DNA from 2 places in the Mesorhizobium salmacidum genome. Region 1 is predicted to be linked to the other one. Evidence: riboswitches for the same ligand, from Rfam matches in the RefSeq annotation. Region 1 holds a riboswitch; the other holds the start of a gene.
What was found. A riboswitch is a leader RNA that binds a small molecule or an ion and turns the genes downstream of it on or off. The one in region 1 is predicted to bind glycine.

Region 1 (4,600 bases):
TTGAGACGGATCGCCGAACTCTACAAGATCGAGGACGCCATCCGTGGCCGATCGGCCAACGAGCGCCGCGCGATGCGTCAGGACAAAAGCCGCGCCATCGTCGCCGACCTCGAACCATGGCTGCGTGAGAAGCTCGGCCTGATCAGCCAGAAGACAAAACTCGCCGAGGCGATCCGCTACACGCTCTCGCGCTGGGAAGGCCTCTCGCACTTCCTTGACGACGGCCGCATCGAGATCGACAGCAACACGGTCGAACGCTCAATCCGTCCGATCGCGCTCAACCGCAAGAACGCGCTCTTTGCCGGCTCCGACGGCGGCGCCGAACACTGGGCAGTCATCGCCTCGCTGATCGAAACCTGCAAGCTCAACGGCGTCGAGCCACTCGGCTATCTCACCGACATCCTCACCAGGATCGCCAACGGCCACTCCAACAGCCAGATCGACGATCTCCTGCCTTGGGTCTACATCAACAAGCTCGAGCTCAAGGCCGTGGCCTGAGAACACCGCTTACCCTGATACTCGCCCATGCGGACTGGAAGAAGCCACAACCGCGACCCATAGACGGAAGGAGATGATCAAGGTGGCGCGCGCAGGAGGTTCGTCGTCGACGTTTGCGCCGCTCGAGAACCCACGTCTCGATCGGTTTGGCTGGCCACGCAAGTTTCAAGCCTCGCCATCAGCTGACTGATGGCTACGATCTCGACTTCCGCTATGATGGTCGCGCTGGTGCAGGCGTCATCGACGCTGCTGGCATTCATCCTTTCGGTCTTCGCTGGCGCCATCGCCGACAATTTCAGCCGACGCAGGGTTATGTTCGCTGGTCGGTGTCTGATGATGCTGGCATCTGCCATACTCACCGTTCTTGTCGCGCTGGGCCTTGTCGATCCGTGGATCATTCTCGGCTTCAGCTTTTTGGTTGGATGCGGCGCCGCTTTCAACGACCCCGCCTGGCAGGCGTCAGTTGGAGACTTGTTGACAGACGCGACGTCCCAGCTGCCATTACGCTCATTTCGGTCGGGTTCAACACCGTCCGAAGCGTAGGCCCGGCGCTCGGCGGCTTTGTGGTCGCCTCTTTTGGACAGCTAACGGCTTTCGCTCTGACCACGCTCAGCTATCTCGCACCGCTTTGCGCGATATGGCGCTGTCAATGGAAAGTTCGCCCTTCACCTCTCCCGCGTGAGGCGATGGCGACGCAATCCATAATGGGGTGCGCTTCACAGCGATGTCTTCAGAGTCAAGGCGGCAATCGCGCGCGGAACCCTTTTCGGAATCGCAAGCATCTCCATTCTGGCGCTGCTCCCCTTAGTAGCTCGTGACCAGCTGGGCGCAGGGTCGATCCGGTATGGCATCCTGATGGCCGGCTTCGGGACCGGCGCCTTTTTTGCCGGGATCTGCAACCATGTCTTGAGGCGAAAGCTGTCTCAGGAACATCTGATATCACTCGCGTGCATCGCCTGCGCCGAGTGCTGTCTTGCTCTTGCGCTCACCCGCCTGCCTTGCCGACCGGGCCGACGCGCAAGCGTGATCAATCCACGCGCTTTCTCTCTCACTCTTGATCTCCTCTCAAGCTGTCAACGCGCCTTCCAGAAACGAAAGTGCAAACAATGAGCCCCAAGCTTACGAGTGGGTCCTTGTCTCCAACATTAAGTCTGCCGCAGCATCAATTTGATAAATCCCGTCGTCACGGGACGACAAGCACACTCGTTCCACGCCGACCGTGCTTTGCTGTGAACCGCGCCGCCACCGGGCGCTGGGGCTGCCTGAATCAGGACAGATGTTCCTGTGCCGACATCACAAAGATCTCCGTAAATCGGGATGACCTATTTTCTGCCCATGGCCCCCGGTGTGCCCCGCAGTGCCCGACAAAAGGGCGCGCTGATCCTGCTGTTTCAAAGGTCGGTTGAAATTTGGTTCGAGCGTTTCATATGTCAAGCTGATTGGCTCTGCAAGTGCAACTGGTCATCCTATAAACGTGCCGTTCATAAGGCAGGACGGGAGAGATCGGCGAGTGCCGACGCCGACGGAGCAACCCCCCAAGGAAACTCTCAGGCAAAAGAGACCGTGCTGCCGAACAATCTGGAGAGAGACGCCAGAGCGTCCACCGAAGGGGAAAGCCGGGCTGACCGGTTAAGCTCTCAGGTACAGAGACAGATTTGGGGATGAGCCGCGGGTTGCGACCCGCACCCAGTGGTCTGTCTGGAGAGCGAAAGTGCCCAGGATTGTTGTAATTGGCGCCGGTATCACCGGCGTTTCGACAGCGTACGCCCTTTTGGAGCACGGCTACGATGTGACCGTGATCGAGCGGCAACGCTACGCCGCGATGGAGACCTCATTCGCAAATGGCGGCCAGCTCTCGGCCAGCAACGCCGAAGTCTGGAACCATTGGTCTACGATCCTCAAGGGGGTCAAGTGGATGGTCCGGCCCGACGCGCCGCTGCTGATGAACCCGGCGCCGTCTTGGCACAAATACAGCTGGCTGGCAGAGTTCGTGTCCAACATCCCCCGCTATCACGAGAACACAGTCGCGACAACGCGCCTGGCGATCGCCGCCCGCAAGTACATGTTCGAGATTGCGGAGCGGGAGAGCATCGATTTCGATCATGTCCGCAGCGGCATCCTTCATGTTTACTGGGACAAGACCGGCTTCGATCACGCAACGAAAGTGAACGAGCTCCTAATTGAAGGAGGACTGGACCGGCGACCCGTGACCGCAGAGGAGATCGCCGCAATAGAACCGGCTCTGCACGGTGACGTTCATGGTGGCTTCTACACGCCGTCCGACTCGACCGGTGACATTCACAAGTACACCACGGGCTTGGCTCAGGCCTGCGCGAGGCGCGGCGGCACCTTCCTCTACGACTCGGCGGTGAGGCACATCGACCGGCGCGACCGTTTCCGGCTGAGCTACTCAACTTATTGCGCGGGCGAGCAAGACGCCGAACAGGTCATCGAAGCTGATGGAGTCGTAGTATGTGCGGGCTCGCACAGCCGCGACCTTGCGGCCATGCTCGGCGATCGCCTCAACATTTATCCGGTCAAAGGATACTCGATCACTGTCTATCTCGATGACCCCTCGGCTCAGGCAGCCGCGCCTTGGGTGAGTATCCTGGACGACCGTGCGAAAATCGTGACCAGCCGCCTCGGCGCTGGACGGTTCCGGGTGGCAGGCACCGCCGAGTTCAATGGGCTCAACCGAGACATTCGCGATGACAGGGTTAGGCCGCTGGTTGACTGGACGCGGACGCTCTTCCCTGGTGTGACGACCAACCGCGTCGTGCCGTGGGCCGGGTTGCGGCCTATGATGCCGAACATGATGCCCCGCGTGGGGAAGGGATGTGCGCGGGGTGTGTTCTACAATACCGGGCACGGCCACCTCGGCTGGACTCTGTCGGCTGCGACCTCCGCCGTACTGGTCCAGGCCGTTGCGTCAGACGTTCCCGTCGACACGCGGGTGGGAGCTTAGGGGCGCGCATTCAATGACTCGGAAGCCTATCCATGTCGCGTGGGTCGAGATTGCGGGATTGAAGATCGCGCGAGAATTGCACGACTTCACGCGCAACGAAGTCTTGCCGGGAACGGGCATCAGCAACTCGGCCTTTTGGGCCTCGTTCTCCTCGATCGTACACGATCTCGCCCCCCGCAACCGGGCGCTGCTCGAAAAACGCGACGCCATGCAGGAAAAGCTCGACCGCTGGTACCGCGACAATGGCGCGCCAATCGACATGGACGCCTACAAGGCGTTCCTGAAGGAGATCGGCTATCTCGTTCCGGAAGGGCCGGCCTTCAGTGTCTCGACTGAAAATGTCGATCCGGAAATCGCCGTCGTCGCCGGACCGCAGCTCGTCGTGCCGGTGATGAACGCGCGCTATGCGCTGAATGCCGCCAATGCGCGCTGGGGCTCGCTCTACGACGCGCTCTACGGCACCGACGCCCTACCCGAAACCGATGGCGCCCAGAAGGGCAAGGGGTTCAACCCGGCGCGCGGCGCCAAAGTGATCGCCTGGGCCAAGGACTTTCTCGACCAGTCGGTGCCGCTCACCTCTGGCAAATGGGCAGGGGTGAACGGCCTGTCCGTGGCCAACGGCGCGCTGAAGGTCGGCGAAGGCGCCGGCTCGACGACGCTGGCCGATCCCAGGCAATTCGTCGGCTGTCGCGGCGACGCCGCCAATCCACAAGCCGTGCTCCTGATCAAAAACGGGCTGCACGTCGAGATCCTGATCGACCGCGCCAGCCAGATCGGCCGCACCGATCCGGCAGGCATCGCCGACGTCATCCTGGAATCGGCGCTGACCACCATCCAGGACTGCGAGGATTCGGTCGCGGCGGTGGATGCGCAGGACAAGGTCGCCGTCTACCGCAATTGGCTCGGCCTGATGAAGGGCGACCTGGCCGAAGAGATCAGCAAGGGCGGCAAGAGTTTTACCCGCAAGCTCAACCCCGACCGCGTCTACACCGCGCCCGCCGGCGGTACGCTGACCGTGCCTGGCCGCTCATTGATGCTGGTGCGCAATGTCGGCCACCTCATGACCAATCCGGCAATCCTGGACCGCGACGGCAGCGAGGTGCCGGAAGGCATCATGGACGCGGTGATGACGGCGCT
Region 2 (4,600 bases), on a different contig from region 1:
TTCGGCGACCGCTGTTGCCTCGTCGAGCAATGAAGCCGATGCCACCGGCAGGCCGGTCAGTTCCGTGACCAGCGTCTGGAAATTGAACAGCATTTCGAGCCGGCCCTGGCTGATCTCGGCCTGGTAGGGCGTGTAGGCGGTGTACCAGGCCGGATTCTCGAACAGATTGCGCTGGATGACCGGCGGCACGTGGACGCCGTGGTAACCGGCGCCGATAAAACTCTTCAGCACGGTATTCCTTGCCATGATCGTCGACAATTCGGCGAGCGCTTCGGCTTCGCTGGCCGGCGCCGGCAGGGCCAGCGGCTGGTCGAGGCGGATCGATCTCGGCACGGCCTGGCTGATCAGCGTCTCGACCGAGGGAACACCGAGGACGGCGAGCATGGCTCTGACGTCGGCAAGGCCGGGCCCGATGTGGCGGGCCGAGAAGGGGTAGGGTGCTGCGGTCATGTCAGTAAATTCCTGATGTCAGGCGATATGGGCTTTGTAGGCGGTCTCATCCATGAGGCTGGCGAGCTGGCTTTCGTCGGCGAGCTTCATCTTCCACAGCCAACCGGCGCCGGTTGCCGCCGAGTTGACCAGCGATGGATCGGACGACAGCGTGCCGTTGGCCTCGGTGATCTCGCCATCGACCGGCGCGTAGACGTCGGAGGCCGCCTTGACGGATTCGACCACGACGGCGGTGTCGCCCTTGGCGAGCTTCTTTCCCGTTTCCGGCAGTTCCACGAAGACGAGATCGCCGAGCTGCTCCTGCGCGTAGTCGGTGATGCCGACCGTGGCGATGCCGCCCTCGACGCTGAGCCATTCGTGATCGGCGGTGAAATAGATCTTTGCCATGGGTCTATCCTTTGCGGTAGCGATGAGGAGTGAAGGGCAGGGAACTGACATCGATCGGGATCTTCGTGCCGCGCACATCGGCGAAGACCCGCGTTCCGGGCTTGGCCAGTGGGGTGGCGACATAGCCCATGGCGACCGGATGGTCGGCCGAGGGGCCAAAACCGCCCGATGTGACATGGCCGACGGGGTTGCCGTCGGTGTCAAACAGAGAAGCGCCGGCACGCACCGGCTGGCGACCCTGCGGTTTCAGCCCGACGCGCTTTTGCGCCGGGCCTCGTTCCACGACGGCGCGCAAGGCATCGGCGCCGATGAAGGTGCCTGAGGCTCGGATCTCTTTTGGGATTGCCCACATAAGCGCCGCCGCGGCCGGGTCGGTTTCCGGCGTGATGTCTTGACCGTGCAGGCAGAGGCCTGCCTCCAGCCGCAGACTGTCGCGCGCGGCAAGGCCGATCCAGAGCACACGCTCGTCCTCGAGCAGCTTGGCGACGAGTTCTCTTGCATCGGCCTCCGGCAGGCCGATCTCGAAACCGTCTTCGCCGGTGTAGCCGGACCGGCTCATGAACCAGTTCTTTCGCGGCTCGATGCCGTGCATGAACAGCAGCGAGCCGGTTTCGAGGCCGGCGCGGGACAGTGCCGCCCAGGCTTCCGGACCCTGGATGGCCAGGAAGACGCGATCGAGAGGCTCGACCTTTATATCAAAATCGGCTGCCAGCGCGCGCAAATGCTTTTCGTCGGCGACGGCGTTGCCGGCGTTGGCGACCACCATGAACCTCGTATCGCCGAGCCGGGTGACGATCAGATCATCCAGAATGCCGCCCGCCTCATTGAGGAAGAAGGTCAGCTTGGATTGCGAAATTTCGAGCGCGCCGGCGTCTAGCGGGCAGGCGCGGTCGAGCAGCGCAACGGCGTCTGGCCCGCTGACCTCGAACAGCTTCATGTGCGAGATGTCGAACAGGCCCGCATGTTCGCGGGTGTGAAGATGCTCCTTCATGACGCCGGCCGGATAGGTCAGCGGCATCGACCAGCCGGCAAAGGCGCCGAAGCGCGCACCGGCCGCTGCATGGATATCTTCGAGGGGAAGGTGTCTATCGTCGCCCGTCATGTCGTCTCCAGAGTCGCACGCAATCGGTCGCGGATGGCGACCAGTCCGTGCCCCTCTGTCTGAAGCCTGAGAGACTCGCGCAGCCGGAACTCTGTCAGCGGCGCTTACACCTTCGGCGCGGGGGCAAGCCCCGACTTTCCAGAGTGTCTTTCCCGTCTACGGTTCTTTTGCCTGAGAGATTTCGGGCGATTTCCCCTTCGGCGGCAGCTCTCGCTGCTCTCTCCCGCAAACAGGTAGGACTCAAACCTTGAGCCCTCGACGCGCCATCCATAGCCCGTCGGCGACACCTTGTCACCTCCCAGCGACATTGTTCTGACAAGTCTTCGCTAACCACGCCGTTTGCCGGTTTTTCAAGACACTCCTGATATAGCAGGCCGATGTGACGCGTTGGGGCGGACGGGGACGACAGATGGGCGAATTGATCATGAGCGCTGCGGTGGCGGGGCTGACTTCGAAGAACCGCATCGCTTCAGAGGATGTCGTAATGCTGCGCCGCGACGTGTTCGCCGACGGGGTGGTGACCCGGGGCGAAGCCGACGCGTTGTTCGCGCTCGACCAGACGGCGCGAGACAAATGCGCTGAATGGGCACCGTTCTTCGTCGAGGCGGTCACCGACTACATCGTCCACCAGGAAAAGCCCTCGGGCTACATTTCGCAGGAGAATGCCGATTGGCTGGTCCGCACGATTTCGCGCGACGGCTTGGTCGACAGCCGGACCGAACTCGAATTGCTGGTCCATGTGCTGGAAGAGGCGAAATCCTCGCCGAGCCGGCTTTGCGTCTACGCGCTGGAGCAGGTCGCCCATGCCGTCGTCGACGGCAAGGGACCGCTGATGCTCGGCGGTGCGCTGGCGCCCGGATTGATCGCCAGGGCCGAAGTCGAGCTTCTGCGCCGTATCCTCCATGCCCATGGCGGCGACGGCAACATCGCCATCACCCGGGCCGAGGCCGAGGTGCTGTTCAGGATCAACGAGCGGACAGCCCAGGCCAACAACGATCCGTCCTGGAACGACCTGTTCGTCAAGGCGATCGCCAATTTCGTCATGTGCTCGGCCGGTTACGAGGCCCCGACCCGCGAGGTGGCGCTGCGCCAGGAAACCTTCCTCGAAAACGCCGATCCGGAAATCGGCGGCTTCTTCAGCCGCATGGTCTCCGGCGGCCTTGCCGGTATCATAGAGGCCTACCGGTCTCCTGACGACGTAGAGACCGAATGGGAAGCCAAGAATAGGGCAACCGAGGCGCTAGCCCGTCGGGCCGAGACGATCGATGCCGGTGAAGCCGGATGGCTAATCGAGCATATCGGGGCGGACCGGCCTTTGTACGAGAATGAGCGCGCATTGCTGACCCTGATCAAGCATGCCTCGCCGGAAATCCATCCGGCGCTGAAGCCGTTGCTCGACAAGGTAGCCTAAGAAGTTTGATCGCCTGGCATGAGTTGGCCGGTCAAAAGCCACGCCACCAAACAGCTAGAAAAACACCAAACGATAAAATGGCTACACTGCCGAATAGGCGCTCTGTTGGTATAGGTTTTTCGCCGCGCCAGACTTCCGGAGACAATATGGTTCCGATGAAGAACAAACAGAGTGCGCAGAATGGGCCGTGACCGGTTCCAAAAAACGCTTCCAATGGAGTTCCATAGAAGTCCCCCATTTTGTCATGGGCCAGGGATATGAATCCTTTCTCGATATTAGGCGATCGTGGTCTTCCAAAACTCTCGAAAATTACGCCGATAATCCCACTAAAGAAAAAACAAGAAATCGCGAGCGCAAAGAATATTGTGGACATAGCTCTCTGGGCATTCGTCCACCAAACGCGCGAAGACGGCTCGATGTCTTGCAGGCTGGCGGATCTTCGCTGAGGCTTTTGCACCTAATTTCCTTGGCTCGACAAGAGGGATTTTACCCCAACCTGTCAGACGACGGAAGCGCAGAAAACCGGGTGAAATCGAGATTATCGCCGACCTTGCTAGCGCACAGTTAGCTAGCAACGTGGCGAACTGCGACCTCGCAAGTGTTCCTTGAGGGGCGCGATGGCGGCGAAACCGGCGATCACTCGGATCACTCTACGATATGCTGCCGTCACGGTGATCGGTGAGATCCCGCAGCGCAATGCTGACCAGCCGGACCTGTTCCGATTGACGGCGCACGCCGGTTCGGCTGTATGCCGCCTTGAGATGATGCCGTGTTCATCGAGATGTTGGACCGGTCGGCATAGGCTTGCAATCCTCGTTGGCGGCCAATGGATTTACGCCGGCTACCGAGCGGGGCCGGGGGGCTTCATCTCGTTATTGAGCATCGGGTTTGCGAAAACCGCCAAACCGTTTTCCATCCGGTGCCCTGGCCAGGCGTAACTGATGGGCTCGTGGCCCCCACGGGCCGATCATCGTTTTGCCGTGCGCGGTTCAAATGCCGCCATACCAGTCGTAGCCATTGTCCTCCCAATAGCCGCCGCGGCCGCCGCCGACATTGGCGAAGCCGTCGACCAGTTCGATCTTGTAGAGATATTTCGGCATCTTGTAGCCGAGCTGGCGCTCGACGCGGACACGCAGCGGCGCGCCGTTCTCGACCGGCAGCGGCTTGCCGTTCACGCCATAGGCGAGGATCGTTTGCGGATGGCGGGCATCGATCAGGTCGATGGTGCCGTAGTATTTGACGTCGCCCGA

Region 2: linked by a shared signal. The riboswitch ahead of gcvT (glycine cleavage system aminomethyltransferase GcvT) and the one ahead of O7A60_RS29575 (D-amino acid dehydrogenase) in region 1 are both predicted to bind glycine.

What each region holds. Positions count from the first base shown of each region.
Region 1 covers NZ_JAPYKS010000041.1:303-4,902, reverse strand. The annotation lists gene tnpC (IS66 family transposase) at 1-498, shown strand, start outside; partial or broken gene O7A60_RS29580 (MFS transporter) at 572-1,488, shown strand; glycine riboswitch at 1,983-2,072, shown strand; gene O7A60_RS29575 (D-amino acid dehydrogenase) at 2,210-3,463, shown strand; partial or broken gene O7A60_RS29570 (malate synthase G) at 3,477-4,600, shown strand, end outside.
Region 2 covers NZ_JAPYKS010000010.1:3,888-8,487, reverse strand. The annotation lists gene gcvP (aminomethyl-transferring glycine dehydrogenase) at 1-450, opposite strand, end outside; gene gcvH (glycine cleavage system protein GcvH) at 469-837, opposite strand; gene gcvT (glycine cleavage system aminomethyltransferase GcvT) at 842-1,939, opposite strand; glycine riboswitch at 2,089-2,175, opposite strand; gene O7A60_RS14965 (hypothetical protein) at 2,349-3,350, shown strand; gene O7A60_RS14960 (hypothetical protein) at 3,382-3,807, opposite strand; gene O7A60_RS14955 (molybdopterin-binding protein) at 4,340-4,600, opposite strand, start outside.